3 regions of the Dyella sp. 2YAF14 genome follow, and region 3 is predicted to be linked to each of the others. Evidence: predicted binding sites of a transcription regulator. Region 3 holds the regulator's gene; each other region holds the start of a gene.
What was found. Region 3 encodes HrcA, which represses chaperone genes, less so after heat shock. Its sites were predicted from a motif close to TTNGCACTCNNNNNNNNNGAGTGCNAA; they were not measured.

Region 1: groES (co-chaperone GroES) is a predicted target of HrcA. The motif match lies at 5,395-5,421, and genes of this name have one in related genera.
Region 2: rpoH (RNA polymerase sigma factor RpoH) is a predicted target of HrcA. The motif match lies at 4,354-4,380, and genes of this name have one in related genera.

Annotation. Positions count from the first base shown of each region.
Region 1 is NZ_JBFRFH010000012.1:52,453-62,141, forward strand. It holds gene AB4Y82_RS16300 (TonB-dependent siderophore receptor) at 1-371, opposite strand, end outside; gene AB4Y82_RS16305 (FecR family protein) at 490-1,482, opposite strand; gene AB4Y82_RS16310 (RNA polymerase sigma factor) at 1,479-2,033, opposite strand; gene AB4Y82_RS16315 (VirK/YbjX family protein) at 2,033-3,169, opposite strand; gene groL (chaperonin GroEL) at 3,331-4,974, opposite strand; gene groES (co-chaperone GroES) at 5,029-5,322, opposite strand; gene AB4Y82_RS16330 (class II aldolase/adducin family protein) at 5,597-6,244, shown strand; gene cutA (divalent-cation tolerance protein CutA) at 6,244-6,561, shown strand; gene AB4Y82_RS16340 (HAD hydrolase-like protein) at 6,693-7,391, shown strand; gene AB4Y82_RS16345 (DUF5690 family protein) at 7,400-8,722, shown strand; gene AB4Y82_RS16350 (TIGR03364 family FAD-dependent oxidoreductase) at 8,719-9,689, shown strand, end outside.
Region 2 is NZ_JBFRFH010000018.1:5,050-14,738, forward strand. It holds gene AB4Y82_RS18420 (efflux RND transporter permease subunit) at 1-1,070, opposite strand, end outside; gene AB4Y82_RS18425 (sensor histidine kinase) at 1,228-2,661, opposite strand; gene AB4Y82_RS18430 (response regulator transcription factor) at 2,658-3,356, opposite strand; gene rpoH (RNA polymerase sigma factor RpoH) at 3,468-4,325, opposite strand; gene ung (uracil-DNA glycosylase) at 4,510-5,211, opposite strand; gene AB4Y82_RS18445 (response regulator) at 5,208-6,050, opposite strand; gene ftsX (permease-like cell division protein FtsX) at 6,190-7,176, opposite strand; gene ftsE (cell division ATP-binding protein FtsE) at 7,173-7,850, opposite strand; gene AB4Y82_RS18460 (DEAD/DEAH box helicase) at 7,969-9,689, opposite strand, start outside.
Region 3 is NZ_JBFRFH010000006.1:165,168-174,856, forward strand. It holds gene AB4Y82_RS11965 (MASE1 domain-containing sensor histidine kinase) at 1-201, opposite strand, end outside; gene AB4Y82_RS11970 (response regulator transcription factor) at 317-952, shown strand; gene recN (DNA repair protein RecN) at 1,257-2,927, opposite strand; gene hrcA (heat-inducible transcriptional repressor HrcA) at 3,121-4,173, shown strand; gene grpE (nucleotide exchange factor GrpE) at 4,259-4,786, shown strand; gene dnaK (molecular chaperone DnaK) at 4,947-6,875, shown strand; gene dnaJ (molecular chaperone DnaJ) at 7,006-8,139, shown strand; gene dapB (4-hydroxy-tetrahydrodipicolinate reductase) at 8,289-9,092, shown strand; yybP-ykoY riboswitch at 9,163-9,296, shown strand; gene AB4Y82_RS12005 (sodium:calcium antiporter) at 9,398-9,689, shown strand, end outside.

The sequences.
Region 1 (9,689 bases), on a different contig from region 3:
TGTCGCGGTTTCGACGATGCCGTGTTGCCCGCAGGCGTGGGCAAGGTCACCACCACGGTGCCCTGATCAGTGAACTCGTAGACAAGCCCCGTGCCTTCAAGGAGCTTCGAAAGCGCCGCCGGTGCGCTGAGGTTGCCGGTGGCGCCGAGCGAACGAAAACGCGCAATGGTGCAACCTGCCGTGAGCACCTGCACATTGGCCTGCTTGCCAAAGGCGATCAGCGCGGTGGCGAGTGGTTGCGCGGGTATCGAGAAATCGATGGGCGCAGCATCAGACATGACTGACGCGCGCGCGATGCAAGCGCCCGGCACGGCCAGGCACGCAAACATCCACAGGCCGCCCGACAGCAGCAGCTTCGCACGCTTCCTCATAGTCCCCGCTTCATGGCAAGCGAAAACCGCGAGTTTGACACGCGCAGCGGCCCTTGTGCGCTCACGTCACCGGCGTGAACGCAGACTTTCGAGAGGCTGTCCGATCAGCACGCCGGCGTCATCGTTGGGCCGGTTTTCGTCGTGCATCGGACAGCACCGTTTGGCCGCCGCTGTCATTCACCTGCAGCGGCAACACCTGGGGCAGCGCGTTCAACCAGTCGTCGATGGCGTCGGTCTTGACCGTGCCGGTAAACGTCAGCGCTTTCAGATCGGCATCGGCGATCTGCAGCGGCTGCGCGCGATAGCGATTGATATTGGCCACGACGACCGCCAGCGGTTCGTTGTCGAATTCCAGTCGCTCCTGGCGCCAGGCCGCGGCATTGGCCGGGTCGCTGGCAATCAGGTTCATGGCCGCACGCGAGGGATCGTAGATCACCGACTGTCCGGCCACGGCCTCCAGGCTGTTGTGGGCGCCACCGGTGGCGTCAGCTACACGTACGCGCCCTTCTGCCATGGCGACGGTGACGTACTTGCCCGTGCGGCGAACATTGAACGCCGTGCCGATGTCCTCGATGGTCACATCGCCGGCGCGCACCTCAAAGGGCCGCGCGGCGTCGTGCACCACCTCGAAATAGGCCTCGCCCTCGGCCAGCTCCACCAGGCGGCGCCCGCGACTGAAGCGCGTGCTCAGCTGAGTGGCGCCGCCCAGCGTCACGAGGGTACCGTCTTCAAGCGTGACCTTGCGTTGCGCGGCAAGGGCGCTGACATACGTTTGGGGCGTGGCGCCGCCCTGCCAGGCGCCCCAGCCGACGTAGCCGCCAACCGCCAGCACCAGCGCAGCCGCGGCGGCGGCCGGCAACCACCAGCGACGCGTAGCTACACGCGCTTGCGAAAATTCGGCGATCAGTTGCTCGCGCGAGACCTCGCCCAGCGCATGCAGCCGTGCCGCCAGCTCGGTCACGCGTTCGAAGGCCGCCAGGTGCTCGAGGTCTTCTTCGGCCCAGGCCAGCCACTGCTCGGTCGTCCGGTCCGTGGCAGCGGGATCGCGCAGTCGTACCCACCAGTCGGCGGCGACGCGCAAGGTTTGTTCTTTGGAAGTATTGGCCATCATGGCATCTCCGGTTCGTCCACCCGTGCCCGGCAATGAGCCAGGGCGTTGGCGACGTGATAGCGCACCATGCGCTCGCTGATTTTCATGGCCCGCGCGATCGCACTGATCTCGCGGCCATCGATGACGTGCATGACGAAGGCGCGCGCGGTCTTGATCGGCAGCTCGCGCAACGCCTTGTACAGCTGCTGCAATTGCCCCGCGGCGTGCACGTGGCGCTCGGGAATCGGTGCGAGGTGCAGGTCCTCGTCCGGTGCAAGCAGCGGATGATCGGTGCGCACCTGGCGCGCGCGCAGGCGATCCACCGCCAGGTTGGAGGCGATGCGAAACAGGTAGGCGCGCAGCGAATCCACTTGCTCCGGCCGGTCCATGGTCACCAGGCGCACGTAGGCCTCCTGCGCGACTTCCTGGGCATCCGACATCGAGTTGAGGCGGCACTGCAGGAACGCCACGAGCGCGCGGTTGTGATCGCGAAACAGGTCCGCGATGCGCATCGCGAACGCCGGATCAAGGTTCACGCCCGCGTTGGCAGGCGTGTTGGAGGGTCTATCCACTAGGCTGCCCTGGTTACGTCGGGGAGCGGCGGCAACGATGCCGGATCGGCCGCTGCCTCCGTTGCATCGCGCCACCACGGTACCGGGCGCAATGCGTCATTCAATAGTTTGACCGCTTCCCAGCGCAGCTCCGCGCGGCGCCTGAACATGGCGCGGCGCTTGCTTTCCGTCTCCACTTCCGTGCGGTGGTGCAACCTGGCCGGCAGCAGGAACCAACCGCCCTGCACGGCGACACCACCCTGCTCCAGCCAATAGGCATCGTAATCGGAAAACATCCGCGTGCGTCCCTGCAGCGGGTGCGCCACGTTGCCGACCGCCAGGATCCGGCGCAGGCCGCACTGGCCCGCGAATGCATACGCCAGTACCAGCAAGAGCTGCTTGGGGCGCATGCCGTGCATCTGGCGCGTGAGCTCGCGCACGACCTCGCGCGCATCCACGCCGGCGGGCCCCTGGATGCAGCCGAGGGCCAGCGTGTCGTCATCGATCAGCGTCATCACCAGGCAATAGAGCGTTCGGTCGTACGCATCGGTCAACTCGACGGTGAGCTCGCCCTCGCATGACTTGAGCACACTCGGGCACAGATGCAGGCGCAGTTCGCTGCCGTCCTTGAGTCGCAGGGAACCAAGCGTGGCGCGGCCGCCCACGTACACCGCCTCGAACAGCTCCGCCGACCAGCGCTGCAGCAACAGCCGGTAGTGCGCCTGCACGGCCAGCACGCGATCCACGCGATGCCACTGACGATTGACGAAACGATGCAGGTGTCGCTCCTGCAGCCGCGGATCGCGGTCCACGCAGGCCTGCAACAGCGGGTCCGACTGCAGGAACGCGAGGTACCACTGGTGCAACACCGGCATCGATAGCGCGCGTGCCACGTATTTCGCCGCTGCCAGCACGCGTTGCCCCAGATGCCCACGCCAGTCGGTGCGTCCCCACAACGAACGCCACCATACGGACAGCCCAGGGTGGCCTTCCTTGGCCGCACTCTCCTTGGGTCCAGTCACCTGCGGGTCGGGCAAGCCCGCCCACCAGAGTTCGCGCTCCAGGGAGCGTTGCGCCGCGTAAGCGCAGCCGCTAGCGGCGAACACCAGATCGGCGTCCAGGGGTTCCTCTCCTGGCTGAAGATTCCGTTCGTTCAAGGCTCGCCGACCCGCATGGTGACTGTGACAAGGACTAAGACGGCCAGGCGAGTCAAAACGGAAATGGCCGGCGCCACTTTTTTGAATTTTCTTTCCGCCAAAAAGAAAAACCCCGCACGAGGCGGGGTTTTCCTTCTGTTGCGATGCCTGGAGGCGAGGACTTAGAAGTCCATGCCGCCCATGCCGCCCATACCGCCCGGCGAGCCGTGCGAATGGCCTTCGTCCTTCTTCGGCACTTCGGTCACGGCCGCTTCGGTCGTGATGATCGAGCCGGCCACCGAGGCGGCGAACTGCAGGGCCGAACGGGTGACCTTGGTCGGGTCCAGGATGCCGAACGCGATCATGTCGCCGAACTCGCCGTTGGCAGCGTTGTAACCGAAGTTGCCGTTGCCTTCCTTCACCTTGTTCAGGACGACGGACGGCTCGTCACCGGCGTTGGAGACGATGGCGCGCAGCGGCGCTTCCAGCGCACGACGGGTGATGGCGATGCCCAGGTCCTGGTCGGTGTTCTGACCCTTCAGGCCTTCCAGCGCCTTCAGCGAACGGATCAGCGCGACGCCGCCGCCCGGGACCACGCCTTCTTCAACGGCTGCGCGCGTGGCGTGCAGGGCGTCTTCGACGCGGGCCTTCTTTTCCTTCATCTCGACTTCGGTCGCAGCGCCAACCTTGATGACGGCCACGCCGCCAGCCAGCTTGGCCACACGCTCCTGCAGCTTCTCGCGGTCGTAGTCCGAAGAGGTCTCTTCGATCTGCGCCTTGATCTGGCCGATGCGCGACTGGATGCGCTCAGCTTCGCCGGCGCCGTCGATGATGGTGGTGTTTTCCTTGGTGATCACCACGCGCTTGGCGCGGCCCAGGTCGGTGATCGTGGCCTTTTCGAGGGCCAGACCCACTTCCTCGGAGATCACCACGCCATTGGTGAGGATGGCGATGTCTTCCAGGATGGCCTTGCGACGGTCGCCGAAGCCCGGCGCCTTCACGGCGGCAACCTTGACGATGCCACGGATGGTGTTGACCACGAGGGTTGCGAGGGCTTCGCCTTCCACTTCCTCGGCCACGATCAGCAGCGGCTTGCCGGCCTTGGCGACGGCTTCCAGCACCGGGAGCAGCTCACGGACGTTGGAGACCTTCTTGTCGTGGATCAGGATGAACGGGTCGTCCAGTTCAACCTGCTGCGACTGCTGGTTGTTGATGAAGTACGGCGACAGGTAGCCGCGGTCGAACTGCATGCCTTCGACGACGTCGAGTTCGTTCTCGAGACCCGAGCCTTCCTCGACCGTGATCACGCCTTCCTTGCCGACCTTCTTCATCGCGGTGGCGATGATGTCGCCGATGTTGGCGTCGGAGTTGGCGGAAATCGTGCCGACCTGGGCAATCGCCTTGTCGTCAGCGGTCGGGTTGGAGAGCTTCTTCAGCTCGGCAACCGCGGCGTTGACGGCCTGGTCGATACCGCGCTTGAGATCCATCGGGTTCATGCCGGCAGCGACGGCCTTGAGGCCTTCCTGGATGAACGCCTGGGCCAGCACGGTGGCGGTGGTGGTGCCGTCGCCGGCGACGTCGGAGGTCTTGGAAGCGGCTTCCTTGACGATCTGCGCGCCGATGTTCTCGTACTTGTCGGCCAGTTCGATTTCCTTGGCGACGGAGACGCCGTCCTTGGTCACGGTCGGTGCGCCGAAGCTCTTCTCGATCACCACGTTGCGGCCCTTCGGACCCAGGGTGACCTTCACAGCGTTGGCCAGGGTATTCACACCCTTGAGCATGCGTGCGCGGACGTCTTCGCCGAAGCGGACTTCTTTAGCTGCCATTTCGTAATTCCTTCAAATGCGTTGAGTAGGTGGGAAGAGGTGCGGGAGAGGCGCTTAGCCTTCGATCACCGCAACGATGTCGTCTTCCTTGAGGAAGACCAGCTCTTCGCCGTCAATCTTGATTTCCTGGCCGGCGTACTTGCCGAACAGCACGGTGTCGCCTTCCTTCACGGACATCGGGCGGACCTTGCCGTCTTCCAGGATGCGGCCGGAGCCGGCAGCGATGACCTTGCCGCGGGTCGGCTTTTCGGTGGCGCTGTCGGGAATGACGATACCGCCAGCGGAGACGCGCTCTTCTTCGAGGCGCTTGACGATGACGCGATCGTGCAGCGGACGCAGTTTGCTCATGGGTGGGCTCCAGCTTCGTTTGGATGGTTGAACAAGATTCGGGACCCCGGAGCGGCGCCTGGGTGGCGCTTGTTAGCACTCCCCGGAGGTGAGTGCCAATTCTAACGACGCAAATGCCCCCTGCAAGAGGCGCCCGTCCGATGGCTGAGTCTTCCAATGGGGGAGCGGCGGGGGCCTTTCAAGGCGCATTGGGCCGAAAAGTCACCGATCGTGCTATCGACAGAGGCCTGCGGACGGCCGACCATGCCGGCCTGCCCCCCACCAGGACCCGCCCGTGAGCGATGAGCCGACGCTGCGCCAGGAGCTCGTGAACCAGGGTGCCAGGCTGGCCGTGAGCGGCCTCAGCCAAGGCACCTCGGGGAACCTAAGTGCCCGCTGCGGCGAGGGTTTTCTGATCACGCCCAGCGGCACGCCGTATGAGGAGATCACGGTGGAGGGTATCGTGTTGGTGGATCGGGACGGCCAGTGGCCGGGCTCGCAGCGACCTTCCAGCGAGTGGCGCTTCCATCGGGACATCTACCTGGCCCGGCCCGACGCCCAGGCCATCGTCCACGTGCACCCGCCCTATGCCACGGCGCTGGCCATGTGCCGCCGGGACATTCCGCCCGCCCACTACATGATCGCCGTGGGTGGCGGGGACTCGATCCGCTGCGCCGGCTACCACACCTATGGCACCCAGGCCCTGTCCGATGCCGTGGTGGCAGCGTTGGAGGGCCGACTGGCCTGCCTGATGGCCAACCACGGCATGATCGCGCTGGGCAGTTCGCTGGCGCAGGCCATGTGGCGCGCCGTGGAGGTGGAAAATCTCGCCCGCCAGTACGCCCTGTCCTTGCAGGTCGGCACGCCGGTCATGCTCACCGATGAGGAGGTGGCCGCGGTGCTGGAGAAATTCGCCCACTACGGACTGATGTCGAGGTCGTGATGTCTGAAACCGTCCTGCTCTGCTATTGCACCTGTCCCGATGTGGCCAGCGCGCAGCACCTGGCCGAGGCCCTGGTGGGCGAACGCCTGGCTGCCTGCGTGAACCGCATCCCCGCGGTGTCGTCCACCTATCGCTGGAAGACCAAGGTGGTCACCGACAATGAAGAACTGCTGCTGATCAAGACCACGGCCGCGCAGTTCGCCGCGCTCAAAGAGCGCCTGCTCAGCCTGCATCCCTATGAGTTGCCCGAGCTGATCGCGGTGCCGGTGACCGAGGGGCATGCGCCTTACCTCGACTGGGTGCGCAATCCAGGCTGATGTTTGGCGTCGCGCGTGACGGGATTCCCACTGCGCCGCATTGACTAGACAGTCGGCGCCGACTGTCGATGTCCGCGTCACCGGCGCGCCATCGCCGCTCGCCAGCATGCCTCTCCATCAAGGGAGGCGATATGACGTTCGAACTGGCGGTTTTCGATATGGCCGGCACCACGGTCTACGATCCGGACCTGGTGGCGCAGGCGCTGCAGGACGCGCTGGCGCAGGCTGGCTGCCACGCGTCGCTGGCGGATCTGCGAGCCCTGATGGGCTACACCAAGCCGGCCGCCATTCGCAGTTTGCTGGCGGCGCACGACCTGCCGGCGGACGACTCACAGGTGGCGCAGGTGCACGCGGATTTCGTCCAGCGCATGCTCGATTGCTACCGGACACACGACGCCGTGCGCCCGATGACCGGGGCAGAAGAGCTGTTCGCCTGGTTGCGGCAGCAGGGCGTGAAGATCGCGCTCAACACGGCGTTTTCGCAAGACATCGCCGAATGCCTGATCGAACGCTTCGGCTGGCGCCAGCGCGGCCTGATCGATGCCGCGATCTCGGCGGATCGCGTTGCCCAGGGTCGGCCCGCGCCCGACATGATCCGCGCGTTGATGGCGACGTGCGGCGTCAGCGATGCCACGCGCGTCATCAAGATGGGCGATACCGAAGTGGATATTCGCGAAGGTCGCGCGGCGGGCTGCGGCCTGGTGGTGGCGGTGACGACGGGCGCTTATCACCGCGACGAGTTGCTGGCCTATCAGCCCGATGCCGTGCTCGACAGCTTGGATGAGCTGCCCGCTTTGCTCGTTCGTGCCGGCCGGCCGAACCCGGCGTGACGCAACCCATGCGCTTGCCTCCATCGCGCCGGGCGTGGTCGCCCTGGTCGCCCTCGATGCTGCCGCTGGTCGCGGGCTTTGCGGCGTTCTGCACCTACTCGTGCATGTATGCCTTCCGCAAACCGTTCAGCGCCGGCAGCTACGAGGGCATGAGCTGGCTGGGCGTCGACTACAAGATCTGGCTGGTGATCGCCCAGGTGATGGGCTACGCACTGAGCAAGGTGTGGGGCATCCGACTCGTGCCCGAGCTGCAGACATCGCGCCGCGCCGTGGCGATTCTGGTGTTGATCGGCCTGTCGTGGCTGGCGCTGCTGGGTTTTGCGCTGGCGCCGCCGGTGCCGGGCATCGTGTTTCTGTTCCTCAATGGCCTGCCGCTGGGCATGGTGTGGGGCCTGGTGTTCGGATACATCGAGGGTCGGCAGGCGACGGAGCTGATGGGCGCCATCCTCGCCTCAAGTTTTATCTTCGCCTCGGGCGTGGTCAAAGGCGTGGGCAAGGCGATGTTGCTGGCCGGCGTCAGCGAGCACTGGATGCCGTTTCTCACCGGCTTGGTGTTCATCCCGCCGCTGCTGTTGTCGCTGCATGTACTCACGCGCCTGCCGCCGCCCAGCGCCGACGACGTTGCCGCCCGCGCACCACGTGGACGCATGGATCGCGAGGCTCGGCACGCCTTCGTGCGCCGCTTTCTGCCGGGCCTGCTGCTGATCGTGCCGCTGTACGTGCTGTTGACCGTGCTGCGCGATTTCCGCGAGAACTTCGACACCGAAATCTTTCGCGACCTGGGCTACGGCCGCAGCGCCATCGTGTTCGGTGAAGTGGATACGCCGATTGGGATCGGCGTGTTGATGCTTACCGCGTCGCTGACCCTCGTACGGGACAACATGCGCGCCTTCATGCTCAACCATGTACTGATCGGCGGCGGCCTGTGCTGCGCGGGCATCAGCACGCTGCTGTTCGCCCACGGCGAACTGCCACCGCTGTTGTGGATGACGCTGGTCGGTTTTGGTCTCTACCTTGGCTACATCCCGCTCAACGGCATGTTCTTCGAGCGGCTGATGGCCACCTTCCGCATCAGCGGCACCGCGTCGTTCGTGATGTATATCGCCGATGCCTCCGGCTACCTGGGCAGCGTCGCGGTATTGCTGGTCCGCCAGTTCCTCGCCTTGCAGCTCAACTGGACGCAGTTTTTCGAACGCGCCGTGCTGGCAAGCAGCCTGCTGGGACTCGTGCTTACCGCGCTGGCTGCGCGCTGGTTCTGGCGGCATGGCCAACAGAACGGACACGCAGCGGCATCGTTGTCACCTCTTGAGATGGAAAGCAGCCGTCTATGAGCAAGTCGGAAACACGCACCGCGATCGTGATCGGTGCAGGCATCGTCGGGTTGGCCATGGCGCGCGCCCTGGCCGAGGACGGCTACCGCGTCACCGTATTCGATCGCCATGAGCGTGCCGTGGGCGCCTCGGTGCGCAACTTCGGCACCATCTGGCCGATCGGCGTGCCGAACGGGCCGCTGTATGCACGTGCCTTGCGTTCGCGCGAGATCTGGCGCGAATTCTGCAACGCCACCGATACCTGGCAGGCGCCGAGCGGCAGCCTGATCGCTGCGTTCCACGAGGACGAGTGGGCGGTGATGAACGAATACGCGGCGATGAACGAGGGGCTGCGACCATGCCGCATGCTCAACGCTGCACAGGTGCGCGAGCAGGCGCCCGGCGTCGTGGCCGCCGACTTGCGTGGCGCATTGCTGAGCACCGATGAGATGGTGGTCGATCCGCGCGAGGCGATCCGCAAACTGCCAGCCTGGCTGGCGGAGCGCCATGGCGTCGAGTTCCACTGGCGACAGGCGATCACGCGCATCGAGCATCCCTATGTGTGGAGCGGTCGCCGGCGCTACACCGCCGACCTGATCTATGTCGCCAGCGGTACGGATTTCGAAACCCTGTATCCGGAACTGTTCGAACGTCTTGCCATCACCAAGTGCAAGCTGCAGATGCTGCGGCTTGAGGCGCAGCCCGCGCCGTTCAAGCTGGGTCCGGTCGTGTGCGGCGGCCTTACCATGGCGCACTACAGCGGCTTCCACGCCACGCCCAGCATTGACCGCCTGCGCGAGCGCCTTGCTGATCAATACGCCGACCTGCTGGCGCTGGGCATCCACGTGATGGCAGCGCAGAACGGGTTGGGCGAAATCACCGTTGGCGACTCGCATGAGTACGGGCATACGTACGAGCCCTTCGACGAAAGCGCCATCAACCACAAGATCGTCGACTATCTGCGCAGCGTGCTGGATCTTCCGAGCTG
Region 2 (9,689 bases), on a different contig from region 3:
CAGCTGCCCAGGAACAACAGGATCATCAAGCTGGTCAGCGCCGCGGCAATGATGCCTTCGCGGACCACGCCATCGATGGAGGCGCGCACGAACACCGACTGATCGCCGATCGGCTTGATGGTCAGGTTGTCCGGCAGCGAATCCTTCATCTCCACCAGCTTCTGGCGCGCGCCCGCCACGATGGCGAGGGTGGAGGTGGAGCCGTTCTTCAGGATCGACAGCATCGTCGAGCGCACGCCATCCACGTGCACGATGTTCGTCTGCGGCGGGGCTCCGTCGCGCACATGGGCCACGTCGCGCACATAGATCGTGGTGCCGTTGACCATCTTGACCGGCAGGTCTTCCAGCTCGTCCACGTGAGTGGCGGCGTTGTTCAGCTCCATCACGTATTCGTACTTGCCGATCTTCTGCGTGCCGATCGGGCTGATCTGCTGCTGGTTGGCCAGCGCGTTCGCCACGTCCTGGGTGGACAGGCCGCGCGCCTGCAGCGCCGCCGGATCCACGTCCAGCTGCACCTGGCGCGTCTTGCCGCCGAACGGATAGGGAATCGCCGCGCCCGGCACCGTCACCAGCTGCGGACGCAACTGGTTCAAGCCAAGGTCGCCCAGCTGCTGCTCGGACAGGCCCTTGCCGGACAGCGCCACCTGCAGGATCGGCACCGTGGACGCGTTGTAATTGACGATCAGCGGCGGCGTGGCGCCGGCGGGCATCTGCTTCAGGATCGTCTGCGCAATGGCCGTCACCTGCGCATTGGCCGTGGCGATGTTCACGCCCGGCTGAAAGAAGATCTTGGTGATGCCCATGCCATTGATCGACTCCGACTCGATGTGCTCGATGTCGTTGACGGTCGTGGTGAGCACGCGCTCGAACGGCGTGTTCATGCGGCCGGACATCTGGTCGGGCGTCATGCCGGTGAACTGCCAGGACACGGCGATCACCGGAATATTGATTTCCGGAAAGATGTCGGTGGGCGTTCGTGCCGCCGACATCACACCAAAGATGAGGATGGTCAGGGCGAAAACGATGAATGTGTAGGGCCGCGTGAGCGCGATCCGGACGATGCCAAGCATGCGGGGGATTTCCGTGCGCGAAATGATGCGTCGCGGCAAATTTTCGCATGCAGCGAAAACTCTCAATAGAGCTTGGAGGATGAAGATAATTTCATGTTCTACGTGGCGCCTGCATTGCGCACGCAGATGAAACTATCTTCATCTGGCCGATCGGCCCTCAGGCCGTCATCGGCGTGACTTCCGGCACGGAGCGGGACAGGCAGGTGCCGACTTTTTCGTCCGGCGCGAGTGCGTAGCAATACAAAGTCAGTCGCGCACCGTTGCTGCTGGCATCGCCGATGTCGAGCGCATAGCCGTGCAGACGCACGATGGCGCTGACGATGCTGAGCCCCAGGCCCGAGCCGCCGGTAGTGCGACTGTTGTCGCCGCGGTAGAAGCGACGCGTCACCGCGTCGCGCTCGTCGGCCGGAATACCCGGGCCGCTGTCGATCACGTCCACGCGCGGGCCACGCTTGTCCATGCTGGCGCGCAGGCTCACCTTGCCGCCCGCCGGGGTGAACTTGATGGCATTGCCGACCAGGTTCGCCAGCGCTTCGAACAGCAGATGCGCATCGGCGCGCACGGGCTGCAGCGACTGGATGTCGACCTCGAAGGTCTGGCCACGATCCTCGGCGACAGGCGCGTAGAACTCGTGCACCTGACGCAGCACCTGCCCCACGTCCACTTCGTCGAAGCAAGCGGCGCGATGACGGTCTTCGAGTTCGGACACACGCAGCAGCGCGCGGAAACGCGTCAGCACTTCGTCGATATCGACGATGCACGATTCCACCAGCGCCGATTCGGGCTCGCCATCAAGTTGCTGCTGCGTGCGATACAGGCGTGCGCGCAAGCGCGTCAGCGGCGTGCGCAGGTCGTGCGCGATGTTGTCGCAGACGCCCTTCACTTCATTCATCAAGCGCTCGATCTCGCCCAGCATCGTGTTGACGATGCCTGCCAGCTGGTCGAGCTCGTCGCCGCGCCGACTGATCGGCAGGCGCTTGGAAAGATCGCCTTGGCGGATAGGATCGGTCGCATCCTGCAGCGCACGGATGCGCTTCTCCGGACCGCGGCGCAACAGGAAACCGCCGAGCAGGCCAGGAATGATGGTCAGCGAGATGCCCCAAAGCAGCGCGCGACGAACGATCGCACCGATGCCGTCGATGGTGCTGATGTCCTTGGCAATGACGAGGATGTCGCCATTGGGCAGCGTCGAAGCCAGGCCGCGTGCGCGCACGCGCTCCGCATCGCGGTCGGAGCGCGGCAGGCCATGCTTGAGCAGGTGCACCTGGCCATCGCGCAGCAGCGACGTGGGCAGATGGTCGATATTGCCTGCCACCGGCTGATGGTCCTTGTCGAACAAGCCCACCGACATGATGCCGTGCGGATCGATCGCGGCGGCGGCATCCACCGTGGTGGCGAGGCGGGCGGGATCGGTCGAGGCGATGTAATGCATACGTTGCTGCAGCATCTGGTCGATGACGCTGTTGAGATAGCGCGTGGTTTCCCACTGGATCGCGCCGACCAGCACCGCGCCCCATACGACGAACAAGGCGCCGTAGATGAGGATCAACCTCGAGGTGGTCGAATGCCAGCTGTTGGGACGTGCTTTCATGACACCACCGGGGCAGTTTCATTGGCGGCCGCGAGCATATAACCGGTGCCGCGCACAGTGTGGATCAACGCCGGTTGGCCGGCGCCGTCGATCTTGCGCCGCAAACGCGCGATATGCACGTCGATCACATTGGTGCCGGGATCGAAATGGAAACCCCACACCGTCTCGAAAATCATCGTGCGGGTAAGCACCTGCCCGGAATTGCGCATCAGGAATTCGAGCAGGCGGTATTCGGTGGGCAGCAGGGTCAGCGGCTGGCCACCGCGATACGCCACGTGGCTGACCAGATCCAGCTCCAGGTCGGCCACGCGCAGGCGCTGGACCGACTGCGGCTGGCGACGGCGCAGCAGCACTTCCGCGCGCGCCGACATTTCATCAGGTGCGAAGGGCTTGGTGAGGTAGTCGTCGCCGCCCGCGCGCAAGCCGCGCACGCGCTCGTCGACATCGCTCAAGGCGCTGATCATCAGCACCGGCGCGTCGCTGCCTGCGCGGCGCAATTCGGCCACCACGTCGATGCCGTCCATGCCGGGCAGCATGCGGTCCAGCGTGATCAGGTCGTAGCCGCCTTGCAGCGCATGCGCCAGGCCATCGCGGCCGTTGGCCACCCATTCCGCGAACATGCCGTGCGCGCTCAACTCCGCGACGATTTCTCGCGCGGTGGTTTCGTCGTCTTCGATGACCAGCACTCGGGGCATGACGGCACTACAAACGGGGATCCGGTGGTGAGAACGCGGGGACAGCCGTGTCCTCGCAAAGGCAAACGGCCCCTGGAGGGGCCGCTTGTCATCTTACGCCGACAGAGAAGATCAGGCCGCGAACAGGCCGCGCATCTTCTTCATGGCGTTGGCCTCGACCTGGCGGATACGTTCGGCGGAAACGCCGTACTCGTCCGCAAGATCCTGCAGCGTGGCCTTGTCTTCGTTCAACCAGCGGCGCTGGATGATGTCGCGCGAGCGCTCGTCCAGGTTCTTCAACGCCGCCGACAAGGTGTCGAGCTGGTTGTCGGCCTGGTCGGCATCGGCCACGTTGTCGTACGGGTCGGCGCCATCGTCGATCAGGAACGCTTCCGGTGCCGGCTTGGCATCGTCCTCGGCATCCGCCGGGGCTTCGAAGCCAATGTCACGGCCCGACAGACGCGATTCCATCTCGCGCACCGTCGCTTCGGGCACGCCCAGATCCTTGGCCACCGTGCGCACTTCTTCGGCGTTCATCCAGCCCAGGCGCTTCTTGCTCTTGCGCAGGTTGAAGAACAGCTTGCGCTGCGCCTTGGTCGTGGCGACCTTGACGATGCGCCAGTTGCGCAGGATGAACTCGTGCATTTCGGCACGGATCCAGTGCACGGCAAAGCTCACCAGGCGCACGCCCTGATCCGGGTCGAATCGCTTCACAGCCTTCATCAGGCCGATATTGCCTTCCTGGATCAGGTCGGCGATCTGCAGACCATAGCCGCTGTAGCCACGCGCCACGTGCACCACGAAGCGCAGGTGGGACATGACCAGTTTGCGGGCGGATTCAAGGTCTTCCTGTTCGTTGTAGCGGCGCGACAGCGCCTGCTCCTCGTCCTGGCTGAGTACCGGAATCCGATGGACCGCCGAGATATAGGCATCCAGGCTGCCGACGACACTCGGCACCGGCAGGTTGGCGGTCACCAAAGCTTGAGACATGGACGGAACCTCCTGTGAGGGAATCAGCTTAGCACTCGGGTATTACGAGTGCTAAAGGCCCCGAAAGGTTCCGGGACCTTTGATGTACTCAATAGTACAGGAATTTGAGGCACCTGTCCAGCAGGCACCCCGGGGAGGCTCCACTATGCGTATCGGGCGGTTCAGCAGCCGTGAAATGCCTGTTTCAGGCTAGTTCGGCCCGCATCGGCAAAGACCAGTCGATAGGCGGCTCGCCGCGGCTTTCCAGGTACTGGTTGGCCGCCGAGAAGTGCCCGCAGCCGATGAAACCGCGATGCGCTGATAAGGGAGATGGGTGCACGGAGCGCAAAATGCAATGGCGGCTGCCGTCGATCAGCTGGCCCTTCTTCTGGGCATACGAGCCCCACAGCAGGAAGACCAGCCCTTCCCGCTCGCGGTTGAGTGCGTCGATCGCCGCATCGGTAAAGCCTTCCCAGCCTTTGCCCTGATGCGAGCCGGCGGTGGCCTGCTGGACGGTGAGCGTGGCATTGAGCAGCAGCACACCGCGGTCGGCCCAAGGGGTCAGGCAGCCGTGGTCCGGGGCCCGGAAACCCAGGTCGCGCTGGATCTCCTTGAAGATGTTCAGCAGCGACGGCGGCGTGGCCACGCCCGGCCGTACCGAGAAACACAGGCCATGCGCCTGGTTCGGACCGTGGTACGGATCCTGGCCCAGGATCACCACGCGCGTGGCATCAAATGGTGTGTGGTCGAAGGCGGCGAAAATCTCCGGACCCGGCGGATAAATCACCTTGCCGGCCTGCTTTTCGCTGCGCAGGAAGTCGGACAGCGCGCGCATGTCCGGGCGCGCCAGATACTCGCCGATGCGGTCCTTCCAGGACGGCTCCAGCCTTACCGGATGTTCCGTCACGCCGCCTCGCCCCGCTCGCGCAGGTGCTGGGATACACGCAGCTGGAAGAGCAGCTTGGTCATCAGCAATTTTTCCTCGATCGGCTTTTCGACCAGATCGTTGGCGCCGGCGCGCAGCAGCGCAGCCTGGTTGGCCGGGTTCTCATCGCCCGTCATCACCAGCACGGGCAGCCTGCCCTTGCTGTAGAGGTATTCGCGGCGGATGCGCTCGAGCAGGTCGCCGCCGGTCAGTTCGCCCTTGAGGCTGACGTCGGTGAGCACGATGTCCGCGCCGACCTTGTCCTGTTCCTTGGCCTTGTCCAGCAGCACCAGGGCGTCCTCGACGCTGACCACGTGATAGACGGTCAGGCCGTGCTTTTCGAGGATGCGGCGGGTCGCCAGCGCGACCACGCGGCTGTCTTCCACGTAGAGCACTTCGCCCTCGGCCGAATCGACGGGCTTCACGTAGCCGCGGATGAACTCCGCCAGCGCCTGGAACCCCAGCGACTTGTCGAAATAATCGGTGACGTGCTCCCCCAGCGTGCGACTGTGCAGGCGACCGTCGACATCGCCCGAGACGACCACGATGGGCACATAAGCCTGGGCGGCGGATTCGCGCACATGGCGGGCGAGTTCCAGCCCGTCCATGTCGGGCAGGCGCAGCGCGATGGTGATGAAGTCGAACGCACCGGCCTCCAGCAGCTCCTTGGCTTCGGCGCCGCTGCCGGCACCCACCACGTCGCTGTCGGGCAGTTCGCTCTTGAGCACGCGGGAGATCAGCTGGCGCACGACTTTGGAGCCATCCACCACCAGCACCCTAGGCGCTGTTCCCACCACTCGACTGCTGAAACTTCCGCTCATCCCCAATCACCCACGTAGTGTCCAGCTGTACCCGCCGACGTCATGCCGGTGCTTCCCCGGTCACCCCGAGCGGGCATGCTGCACCATCCCCACCAAGCTTGCATGACAACATTGCTCCGGGCGTGAGCCGGCGCACGCTTCATGCCGCCTTGCGCAATTGCCAGGCGCTGACCAGGCGGGCGCCCAGCCAGCCGAGCACGGCCGCAGCCACCGGGACGGCAGCCAGCAACCATATCGGCAGCACATCGACCTGCAGCTTGCCGGCATACACCTGACCCAGGCGCTGCACCGGCTCGGCCAGCGCCAGCTCGACCAGCACGGCGAAGCCCACCGCCAGCACGCCGGCGAACAGCCCGTACCAGATGCCCGCATACAAATACGGACGACGCACGAAGGCGCGGCTCGCCCCCACCAGCATCAACACGCCGATTTCCTCGTGCCGGCTGGCGATATCCACGCGCACGGTATTACCCACCACCAGCAGCACGGCCACGGCCAGCAGTCCGGCAAGAATCATCACGATGCGTTCGCCGACGCCGAGCAGCGCCTCGAGGCGCTGCCGCCAGGTGCCACCGTCCTGCACCTGATCCACGCCCGACATGCCGCGCATGTCGGCGACGAGGCGATCCACGCTGTCGGCACTCGCGCCCGCCTTGGGCTGCACTTCCAGCACGAACGGCAGCGGGTTGACGTCCAGCGTATGCAACGCGCCGGAGAAGCCCTGCATCTTGGCCAGCTCGTCCATGCCCTGGTCGGGCGACTTCAGCTTCACGCCGGCGACTTCGCTGCGCTCGCGCAGCTTCTTGGCCATCATGTCGGCGGAGGAGACGCTCTGCCCCGGCTGCAGGAATACGCTGATGGTCTGGTTCTGGCCCAGCGCATCGCCCATCTTCTGCAGGTTACCCAGCAACAAATAGAAGGTGAGCGGCAGCGCCAGCGCAATGGCCATCACGGCAACGGTGAGCAAGGTGCCAACCGGGCGCGACATCAGTCGACGCAGGCTGGCCGCCGCACTCCAGCCGTGGTGTTCGCGCCAGCTCGCCACCGGGCGCGCCTTGGTGCGGATGCCGCGGCTCTGGTCGGAAAGCAGCGGGCTTTCCATCGGAAATTCGGACTGGTTGCTCATAGCACCTCCTGCGCGGCCACATCGGCCACCAGGCGACCGTGATCGAGCACGACCACGCGCTTTTTCATGCGCTTGATCAGCGGCAGATCATGGCTGGCGATCACGACGGTGGTGCCAACATTCTGGAATTCGGCGAACAACCCCATGATCTCCACCGCCAGGGTGGGATCGAGGTTGCCGGTGGGTTCGTCCGCGATCAGCAGGGTGGGCTTGGCGACGATGGCGCGGGCAATGCCCACGCGCTGTTGCTCGCCCGCCGAAAGCGTGGCCGGCAGCTGCCGTTCGTAGGCGAGCAGGCCGACCTTCTCCAGCGCGGCGCGCACGCGCTTGCCGCGTTCGTGGGGCGCCATGCCGCCGATCATCAGCGGCAGCTCGACATTGGCAAACACCGTGCGATCCATCAGCAGGCGATGGTCCTGGAACACCATGCCCAGGCGACGGCGCAACTTGGGAATGCCCGCGCGACCGACCTTGGCCAGGTTCTGCCCATCGAGGGTGACCACGCCGTGCGAAGGCCGCTCGATCAGGCCGAGCAATTTGAGCAAGGTGCTTTTGCCGGCGCCGGAATGGCCGGTGATAAAGGCCATCTCGCCTGTCGCCACCTCGAAGGAGAGCTGCGACAAGGCCTCGTGGCCGCCTTCATAGCGTTTGCTGACTTGGTCGAAGCGGATCACCGCGTGTCCCCAATCCCGAATGCGGCAAGGATAAGGGATGCACGCGTGAAGGTCAGTCGCTTTGTATCGCCATGCTGTCGCGGGTTCAGCCCGCGACAGCCTTTGGCAAGCGAGTCGATCAGTGGCCGATGAAGAAGCGGCTCAGGCGGCGGAAGAAGCCCTGCTTCTTCGGCGCGTCCTGCGCGTCACCCACCTTGCTCGGCGTGATGGCCACGTGGCGCGACGGACGCGAGTGGTTGTTGTCGCCGTTGCTGCGCTCACGCGGCGGACGACGCTCGCCACGCGGTGCGCGCGTGCCTTCGGCGGCCGCGTTGGTGCCGCCCTCGACAGCCACCGCATCGCCTTCGCGACGACGGTTGCGACCGCCACGACGACGGCGACGCTTGCGCTCGGCAGCCTCACCGGTTTCCGCCACGGCGGGGGCCGGCGCGGCCGGCTTGGTCACCACGACTTCGGTGCTTTCGCCAGCAGCAGTCTCGACGCGCGGCTTGCGCGGCTCACGCGGCGGCCGGTCGCCACGCGGGCGATCGCCACCACGGCCACCGCCGCTGCGCGGACCCTTGCGGGGCGAGCCGTCCTTCTCGCGCTGCTCGACCTTGTCGCCAAAGGCGGCGCTGTCGGCAGCGACTTCGGCCATGTACTGCGCGTCCTGCTCACGCGGCTTGGGCATCACCAGCAGCTCTGCCTCGATGTTCGCCACCGGGATGCGCTGGCCGATATAGGTTTCGATATCGGGCAGGCTCATCGCGTACAGATCGCAGGCGAAGCTGATCGCATCGCCCTCGGCGCCAAGGCGCGCGGTACGGCCGATGCGGTGCACGTAGTCTTCCGCGTCCTGCGGCAGGTCGTAATTGAAGACGTGGCTGACCGCCGGGATATGCAGGCCGCGCGCGGCAACGTCGGTACATACCAGGATGTCGAGCTGGCCTTCCTGGAAACGCTGCAGCAGCTTCTGGCGCTTGAGCTGGGGCACATCGCCCGACAGCGCGCCGACGCGGTAGCCATAGCGCTTGAGACGATCGGTGATCTTCTCGGCCGCGGCCTTGGTGTTGACGAAGATGATGCTGCGCTCGGCCTTGGTGCGCTCGAGCAGGTTGAGCAGCAGCGGCATCTTCTCTTCCTTGGCGGGGAAGTAGACCAGCTGGCGCACGCGGTCGGCGGTGACGTTTTCCGTCTCCACTTCCAGCTTTTCGGCGTTGTGCATGTGCTCGTAGGCCAGCTCCAGCACGCGATGGCTGAGCGTGGCGGAGAACAGCAGCACCTGGCGCTGCTCGCGCGCCGGCAGGCGGCGGAAGATGAAGCGCACGTCCTTGATGAAGCCAAGGTCGAACATGCGGTCCGCCTCGTCGATCACCATCACTTCGACGGCGTCGAGGCTGAACACGTGCTGCTTGAAGTAGTCCAGCAGACGGCCCGGCGTGGCGATGATGATGTCGCAGCCGTCTTTGAGCTGCTGGCGCTGCTTGTCGTAATCCACGCCGCCGTAGATCAGCGCGGTGCGCAGGCCGGTGTAACGGCCGATCGACTTGGCGTCTTTCTCGATCTGGATGGCGAGTTCGCGGGTGGGGGCGATCACCAGGGCACGCGGATCGCTGTCCTTGCGCTCGGCCACGGCCGGCGTGGTCAGCAGGCGATTCATCATCGCCACCAGGAACGCGCAGGTCTTGCCGGTGCCCGTCTGGGCCTGGCCGGCGACGTCGCGACCCGTCAGCGCGACCGGGAGGGTCAGCGCCTGGATCGGCGTGCAGCGGGTGAAGCCCGCCTCGTCGAGGCCTTGCTGGAGCAGCGGATGGAGATCGAAATTGGTGAAAAAGGTATCGGTGAGTACAGTTTGGGACA
Region 3 (9,689 bases):
AATCAGCCCGCTGGCGGCAAACTCCGCGCCGAGCAGCCAAGGCCACATGCGCATGGGCGCCAGCAGCAGTGCGCCGAAACGCAGGCCGTAGGGAAGCATCCAATAGGGTTGCTCGGTGGGCCACAGCAGCAGCCAGAGCAGCAGATAGCCGATGCCGAGCAAGAGGCTGGAACCGGGCAGCACGGGGTGTTTAGGTCGCATGCGGTCGATGTTACATGGCGTCGGGAGGGCGTCTAGGCGGCCACCGGCGTGCTTTTGGCCGGTCGCATGCGCAGGGTGATCGTCAACCGCCCCGCAGGCTGCTATACATGCGTTCATGTACAGCATTGTCCTGGTCGATGACCATGCCATTGTCCGCGAGGGGTTCAAGCGGCTGATCGAATTGGAACCGGATCTGGAGGTCGTGGCGGAATGCCGCTGCGCCGACGATGCGGTCGAAGCGGTCGGCACCTGTCGTCCCCATCTCGTGGCACTCGATCTCTCGCTGCCCGATGGCAGCGGGCTGCCGTTGATCGAGCATCTGCGCAGCGTCGCCGTGGACACCCGCATCGTGGTGCTGAGCATGCACGACGGCGAGCCCTATGTATCCGAAGCCCTACGTCGCGGCGCGAGCGGCTACGTCACCAAGGGCGTGGCCCCCGAAGAACTGGTCGCCGGCCTGCGTGCGGTGATGCAGGGAGAGTGTTTTCTCAGCTCCGACCTGCGCAAGCGTCGCGCCGAGCGGCCGAGCGAATCGCGCGATCCCATCCATCGATTGACGGCACGCGAGCGTGAAGTCTTCCTGTTGCTGGCCGCAGGTCGCGCACCCAAGCAGGTGGCCGGTGAGTTGGGCATCGGCCAGAAGACCGTCTACATCCACCGCGCCAGTTTGATGGGCAAGCTCGGCGCCGGTTCGGAATTGGATCTCTATCGCATGGCCGCCGAACGCGGGTTGTTGCCGCGCAAGAACTGATTCCACAGGACCATCGCGATTTTGATTTTTGTAGGAGCGCACTTGTGCGCGACCACCTACGGAGCGACAACGACGCGACGCTTTTGATTGTTGTAGGAGCGCACTTGTGCGCGACCACCGACGGAGCGTCAACGACGCGACGCTGCGGTCGCGCACAAGTGCGCTCCCACAAGGGTTTCCAGCACCTGCGCCCATGTTGATTTTGTGGGAGCGCACCCTGTGCGCGACAAACCTACGGAGCGCTAACGACCCGACGCCGCAGTCGCGCACAGGGTGCGCTCCCACAGGTGTACGCGCAACCTGATTAAACCTGCGCCCGCTCCAACATCTGCTTCGCATGCGCCCGCGTTTCACGAGTGATCTCCACACCGCCCAGCATGCGCGCGAGCTCATCGCGGCGACCATTGGCATCGAGCTTCTCGATACGCGTACGCGTCGACTCGCCATCGCTGTCCTTGCTCACGCGCAGATGCGCATGGCCTTGCGCAGCGACCTGCGGCAGATGGGTGACGCACAGCACCTGCCGTTGCGCGCCGAGCGCGCGCAGCTTCTGCCCCACCACTTCGGCCACGGCGCCGCCGATGCCGGTATCCACTTCGTCGAACACCATGGTGCCGACGGTGTCCTTGCCCAGTGTGGCCACTTCGATGGCGAGGCTGATGCGCGCCAGCTCGCCGCCCGAGGCCACCTTGCGCAGCGCGCGCGGCGGCTGGCCGGGGTTGGCGCTGACCAGCAGTTCGCAACGTTCGCGGCCCTGCACATCGGGATCACCTTCGTTGGTCGCTTCCAGCTCCACCACCAGGCGACCGCCGCTCATGCCCAGCTCGCCCATCAGGATGCTGACTTCACCGCCCAGGCGCTCGGCGGCCTGCTGGCGTGCCTGGCTGAGTTGGCCGGCTTGTTCGTCGTATTGCTGCTGCAGGCGCGTGCGCTGCTTGGCCAGTTTTTCCAAAGCATCGCCGGCGCCTTCCAGTTCGCTCAGCTCAATGCGCAGCGTGCCGGCCTTGTCGTGCAACTCGGCAACCGTTACGCGATGGCGGCGCGACAGTTCGTGCAGACGCGTGAGATGCGTATCCACTTCCGCATAGCGGTTGGGATCGAGATCGACGTCGAGCGCATAACGGCCCAGGCCATCGGCTGCTTCGCTGAGCTGGATGGAGGCGTTGTCCAGCAGCTCCAGCAGCGGGGCCAGGCGATCGTCCAGCGCGGCGAGCTTGCTCATTTCCAGCTGAGCGCGGCCGAGCGCACGACGCAGCGCGAATTCGCTCTCGCCATCGAGCAGTTCCACCACGCCGCCGGCGCCTTCGGCCAGGCGGCCGGCATTGGCCAGGCGTTTGTGGCTGGCTTCCAGCTCGGCCAGATCGTCCGGCGGCAGCGCCCACTTTTCCAGTTCGCCCAGTTCGTGGCTGAGCAGTTCGATGCGTTGCTCGCGGTCGTCGCCGCCACTGAGCTTGCGGATGCGGTTGCCGAGCTCGCGCCATTGCTGCGCCAGCTCACGTACCTGCGCCACCAGGGCTTCATTGCCCGCATAAGCGTCGAGCAGCTCCATCTGATGGGCGCGCGAGAGCAGGGCCTGGTGCTCGTGCTGGCCGTGGATTTCCACCAGCAGCGTGGCCAGCTCGCCGAGCTGGCTGGCATTGGCCGGACGGCCGTTGATCCAGGCGCGCGAGCTGCCCTCGGCGCGGATCACGCGGCGCAGCTGGCAGCTGTCTTCGTCGTCCAGTTCCTCCCGGCTCAGCCAGGCGCGGGCTTCGGGCAGGTTCGTCAGGTCGAACTCGGCGGTGAGTTCGGCGCGGTCGCTGCCGGCACGGACCATGCCGCTGTCGGCGCGCGCGCCGGCCAGCAGCATCAGCGCGTCCACCAGCAGGGATTTGCCGGCGCCCGTCTCGCCGCTGACCACGGTAAGGCCGGGGCCGAAGGCGATCTCGGCTTCTTCGACGACGGCAAAATGACGAACGTAGAGCGAGGTGAGCATGGGTGGCGGCTTGGTGAAGTCGGGGGATTGTAAGGGGATGGGGCCGGGGAGCGGGTAGTGGGGGCGCGCACTTCGGCGTCCGGCAGATCACCGGCATCGGTTTTTGCACCCTCGCGACCGATCCCCCATCCCCGTTTCTTGCAAACTTTCCCGCAAGACCTTATTTCTTGTGTGTCTCACGAAGCGATACAGCATGCCAGCCGCCCCTCTCGATGCCCGCGCACGACGCCTCTTGCGCACATTGATCGCCCAGTACCTCGCCGATGGCGAGCCTGTCGGCTCGCGCACGCTTTCGCGTTCGTCCGGCCTGGACGTCAGCCCGGCCACCATCCGCAACATCATGGCCGACCTGGAAGAGGCGGGCCTGGTCGCTTCGCCGCATACCTCGGCCGGCCGCGTGCCTACGCCGCGTGGCCTGCGCCTGTTCGTGGACAGCCTGATCGAACTGCAGCCGCTGCCGCAGGACGAGATGGCCCGCCTGCGCCGCGAGCTGCCGCCGGGCCCCACCACCACCCGCGACCTGCTGGGCAATGTGTCGACGCTTCTTTCGGCCATGACGCAGTTCGCCGGCGTGGTCACCGTGCCGCGCCAGGCGGATTTCCCGTTGCGCCACATCGATTTCGTGGCCCTGCCGGACGCCCGCGTGCTGGTGATCCTGGTGTTCTCGGACAACCAGGTACAGAACCGCATTGTGCAGCTGGCCAAGCCGCTGGACGCGCGCGAGCTGGAGCACGCCGCCAACTACCTCAATACCCAGTTCGCCGGCCTGCGCCTGGACGATATCCGCGCCCATCTGCTGCGCGAGTTGCGCGAGACCAGCGGCGAACTCAACCGCCTGATGTCCAGCGCGGTGGAACTGGCCGCGGCCTCGTTCGCACCCCAGACCGAAAGCGACGACGTGCTGGTCAGCGGCCAGACCAACTTGATGGGTTATTCGGAACTAGCGAACTTAGAGCGCCTGCGCGAGCTGTTCGAGGCCTTCCAGCAGAAAAACGAGCTGCTGCAGCTGATGGAAGTGTGTGCCAAGGCCCCCGGCGTGCGGCTGTTTATTGGCGAAGAATCGGGTTTTGCCGCACTTGATGGTTGCAGTGTGGTCACGGCCAGCTATGGTGCGCAGGGTCGCGTGCTGGGCGCGGTGGGGGTCATCGGACCCACCCGCATGGCCTATGAACGGGTGATTCCCGTGGTACAAGCCACGGCCGGATTGCTTAGCGACGCCTTGAATCGCGTCGCTACGACCTTATAACCCGCTCGGGAGGCGGGGTTTTACCCGCAAGTGTTTGACGGTTGGTGCGCGATGCACCGGCCACGGATAAGGCTTGGAGTGATTCATGCAAAGCAACGACCCAACGGTGTCCAACGAGACGCCAGGCCAGCAGGGCGAGACGGGCAGCGCCGAACTGGAAGCGCTGAAGTCGCGTATCGCCGAACTGGAAACCAGCAACGTAGAGCTGCGCGACACCGTGCTGCGCGAAAAGGCGGAAATCGAGAACCAGCGTCGCCGACTTCATCGCGACGTGGAGCAGGCTCGCCGCTTCGCCAACGAGAAGCTGCTCAACGAGCTGCTGCCGGTCTATGACGGGCTGGAGCGCGGCCTGCAGGTGGAAGGCGGTGATATCGCCAGCGTGCGCGAGGGCATTGCGCTCACGCTCAAGTCGCTGCTGAAGATCGCCGAGAACAACGGCCTGGTGCAGGTCGATCCGCTGGGTCAGCCGCTGGATCCGGAGCGGCATCACGCGGTGAGCATGGTGGAGGCCCCGGGCGCGGCCCCCAACACGGTCGTCAACGTGCTGCAGAAGGGCTACGTGTTGAACGACAGGCTGCTGCGCCCGGCGTTGGTGGCGGTCGCCAAGGAATGACGCCCGCGCCGGCGGTCGAGGACGCCTGAATGGCGTCCCCTGTCGGCAACGGTGGCAAGGCATCCGGGGTCTTGTCGGCATTGAGATGCCACGCGGCAAACCCCATCTGACAAAACAGTTGCGGCCGAGGGGTCGCTTAAAGAATTCGGGAGTAAACAACATGGGTAAAATCATCGGTATCGACCTGGGCACGACCAACTCGTGCGTTGCCGTGATGGACGGCACCACCGCCAAGGTCATCGAGAACTCGGAAGGCGATCGCACCACGCCGTCCATCGTCGCTTTCACCAAGGACAACGAAGTCATGGTGGGCGCGCCGGCCAAGCGCCAGAGCGTGACCAACCCCAAGAACACCTTCTACGCGGTGAAGCGCCTGATCGGCCGCAAGTTCACCGACGCGGAAGTGCAGAAAGACCTGCACATCGTGCCCTACGGCATCGTGGCGCACGAAAACGGCGACGCCTGGGTCGAAACGGCTGATGGCCGCAAGATGGCTCCGCAGGAGATCTCGGCCAAGGTCCTCATGAAGATGAAGAAGACCGCCGAAGACTATCTCGGCGAGCCGGTGACCGAAGCCGTGATCACCGTGCCGGCCTACTTCAACGACAGCCAGCGCCAGGCCACCAAGGACGCCGGCCGCATCGCGGGCCTGGACGTCAAGCGCATCATCAACGAGCCGACCGCCGCCGCACTGGCCTACGGTCTGGACAAGAAGGGCGGCGACCGCAAGATCGCCGTGTACGACCTCGGCGGCGGCACGTTCGACGTGTCCATCATCGAGATCGCCGAAGTCGACGGCGAGAAGCAGTTCGAAGTGCTGGCCACCAATGGCGACACCTTCCTGGGTGGCGAAGACTTCGACATGCGCGTCATCGACTACCTCGTCGAAGAATTCAAGAAAGACCAGGGCATGGACCTGCGCAAGGATCCGCTCGCGCTGCAGCGCCTGAAGGACGCCGCCGAGCGCGCCAAGATCGAGCTGTCCTCCAGCCACCAGACCGAAGTGAACCTGCCGTACATCACGGCCGACGCCTCCGGTCCGAAGCACCTCAACATCAAGCTCACCCGCGCCAAGCTCGAAGCGCTGGTGGAAGACCTGGTCAAGCGCACCATCGAGCCGTGCCGCACCGCGTTGAATGACGCCGGCCTGCGCGTGTCCGACATCAATGAGGTGATCCTCGTCGGTGGCCAGACCCGCATGCCCAAGGTGCAGGAGTCGGTGAAAGACTTCTTCGGCAAGGAACCGCGCAAGGACGTCAACCCGGACGAGGCCGTCGCTGTCGGCGCCGCGATCCAGGGCGGCGTGCTGGGCGGCACCGTCAAGGACGTGCTGCTGCTGGACGTCACCCCGCTGTCGCTCGGCATCGAGACGATGGGCGGCGTGATGACCAAGCTGATCGAGAAGAACACCACCGTGCCGACCAAGGCCTCGCAGGTGTTCTCCACCGCCGACGACAACCAGACCGCGGTGACCGTGCACGTGCTGCAGGGTGAGCGCGAGCGCGCCAGCGCCAACAAGTCGCTGGGCAAGTTCGACCTGCAGGGCATCGACGCTGCACCTCGCGGCATGCCGCAGATCGAGGTCACCTTCGACATCGACGCCAACGGCATCCTGCACGTCTCGGCCAAGGACAAGAAGACCGGCAAGGAACAGAAGATCGAGATCAAGGCCGGCTCGGGCCTGTCCGAGGAAGAGATCAACCGCATGGTGGCCGACGCCGAGGCCAACAAGGAAGAAGACAAGAAGTTCCACGAACTCGTCGGCACCCGCAACAAGGCCGACCAGCTGGTCCACGCCACCCGCAGCGCGCTCAAAGAGCACGGCGGCAAGGTGCCGGCCGATCAGCTGAGCACGATCGAAGGCGCCTTGTCGGATCTGGAAAAGGTCAAGGACAGCGACGACAAGTCGGCCATCGATTCGAAGATCGAGAAGCTCGAGCAGGTCGCCCAGGCGCTGTACGCCGCGGCCCAGGGCGGTGCCCAGGCTGATGCCGGCGCACACGCGGGCGGTCAGCAGCAGGGCGGCCCGGCCGGCCACGACGACGTGGTCGATGCCGAGTTCACTGAAGTCAAGGACGAGAAAAAGTAATATTGGCCGGTCGGCGCTGCCGATCTGACGCAGCCCGCGCCCGGGAGTTCACCTAGGCGCGGGCTGTTTGTTGAGTAGACATGGGTCCTACGATTCATGAGTAAGAGAGCAGTCCATGCCGGATGCAACGATGAGCAAGCGTGATTACTACGAAGTCCTGGGTGTAGAACGTACCGTCACCGAGGTCGAACTGAAGAAGTCGTTCCGTCGACTGGCGATGAAGTACCACCCGGACCGTTGTCCGGACGATCCGCATGCGCAAGAGAAATTCAAAGAGGCCAAGGAGGCCTACGAAGTGCTGGCCGACGCGCAGAAGCGCGCGATGTATGACCAGCACGGCCATGCCGCGTTCGAGCACGGCATGGGCGGTCGCGGCGGCGCCGGTGGCTTTGGCGACATGGGCGACATCTTCGGCGATATCTTTGGCGACATTTTCGGCATGGGCGGTGGCGGCGGACGCGGACGTTCGCGTCGCGGCTCCGACCTGCGCTACATCATGGAGCTCGATCTGGAAGAAGCCGTCTTCGGCGTCGAGAAGAAGATCGAGATTCCCACCCAGGTCAATTGCCATCACTGCAACGGCAGCGGTTCGGCCGACGGCAAGACGGTGACCTGCAAGACCTGCGCAGGCCATGGCCGCGTGCGCATGCAGAACGGCATTTTCTCCATCCAGCAGGCCTGCCCGCATTGCGGCGGCAGCGGCCAGGCGATCGAGAAGCCCTGCAAGCAGTGCGATGGCGAAGGCCGTCTGGAAGAAACTCGCCAGCTGTCGGTGAACATTCCTGCCGGCGTCGACAACGGCGATCGGATCCGCCTGACCGGGCAGGGCGAAGCCGGTCCGACCGGTGGCGAAGCCGGTGACCTTTACGTTGAAGTGCGCGTGCGCGATCACGCCATCTTCCAGCGTGACGGCAATGATCTGCATTGCGAGCTGCCGATCCGTTTTGCGCAGGCGGCGCTGGGTGCGGAGTTGCTGGTGCCCACGCTGGAAGGCGAAGTGCCGATCAATATTCCGCCGGAAACGCAGACGGGCCAGATGTTCCGTCTGCGCGGCCGCGGCGTGAAGTCGGTGCGCAGCACTCGCAACGGTGATCTCATTTGCCGCGTGGTAGTGGAAACGCCGGTGCGTCTCACCAAACAGCAGCGCGACCTGTTCGAGCAGCTTGAGGCAACCTTTGCCGATGGCGAGGCCGACAAGCACACGCCGCGCGCCAAGACCTGGGTCGATGGCGTCAAGCAGTTCTGGTCGCGCGTCACCTCGTAAGTTCACGCGATCCGCCGGCCCACAAAGCCCTGGCTCCCGCCGGGGCTTTGCTTTTTGTGGAACCCCGTTGACGGCGGCTACGCACGCGGGCGCCCGCAGGCGGTAGCATCGCCTCTCATGTCCGTCGTGCCCGAGAAAGGAAGCCATCTATGACCCAGCCCGTCCGCCTTGCCATCAATGGCGCCACTGGCCGCATGGGACAGGCCTTGCTGACCTTGGTGAAGGACGATGCCCGCTTCGCGCTGGTCGCTGCAATCGCCTCGCCCGAATCGTCCAGGCTGGGTCAGCCCGTCGATGCATGCGAGGGCTCGCTGGCCTATACGCATGAATGGCCGGCGGCCGATGCGCTGGACGTGGTGGTGGATTTCAGCGGCCCGGCGGGTCTGGCCGAAGCGCTGACCTATTGCGAATCGCATGGCGTGGCGCTGGTCACCGGCACCACCGGCCTGGACGCGACCTTTGCGCAACGCCTCAACGCCTCGGCGGCCCGCATCGCCTTGCTGCGCTCGGCGAACTTCAGCCTGGGCGTGGCGGTGCTTACGCGACTGCTGCGCCAGGCTGCTGCAGCCTTGCCGGATTGGGATCTGGACATCATCGAGGCGCACCACAACCGCAAGGAAGATGCGCCATCGGGTACGGCGCTCGCGCTGGGCGAGGCGGCAGCGTCCGCACGCGGCACGTCGCTGCGCGAGAGCGCGGTGTACGCGCGCGAAGGGCGGGTGGGTCCGCGTCAGCAGGGCACCATCGGCTTCGCGGTGGTGCGCGGCGGCGATATCGTCGGCGAGCACGAAGTGTTGCTGATGGGACAGGGTGAACGTGTGGAGCTGGTCCATCGCGCCACCGATCGTTCGATCTTTGCCCGCGGCGCACTTGAGGCTGCACATTGGCTCAGCGGTCGCGAAGCGGGCGATTACGATCTCGATGCGATGCTGGCGGATCGGGCCTCGCGCTGAGCCGATGCGGCGCGAAAACGCGTCGCGTTCCTGGCGCTCGCTTGCCTGGGGGCGGCGGGGCCTCTAAAATCCCGTGTGTTGTCATTGGGGAGTAGCCATCCTCACCCCACGCAACCGGCCTCCGGTTGCTTCTAGAGGAATCCGCGTCAACAGACTTGAAGCTTCGGCTTCATGGCGTGGATGGTCACCGGTTCCTTCTGGTTCCGGCAGCCCGGCGAGACCTTTGGCCGCGACGCGCTCACCCTGCCGGGCGAGCTCGCGTCGCTGCGCCAATGGTTTTCCGCTCGCCCGGCCTTGGAAAAAGCATGCTCATTGCCCTGTTGTTCCTGCTCTCGGCCGGTGCGATCTATCTCGCCTGCGAATATTTCGTCAACGGCGTGGAATGGTTCGGCCAGAAGCTCAACCTGGGCGCGACGGCTACAGGCACCGTGCTGGCGGCCTTCGGCACGGCGTTGCCGGAAAGCGCGGTGACCTTTGTCGCGGTGATCCTCGGCAAGACGCCCGAGCAAAAAGACATTGGCGTGGGCGCCGCGCTCGGCGGCCCCTTGGTGCTGGCGACGATCGCGTACGCGGTGGTCGGCGTGGCGCTGTGGATGA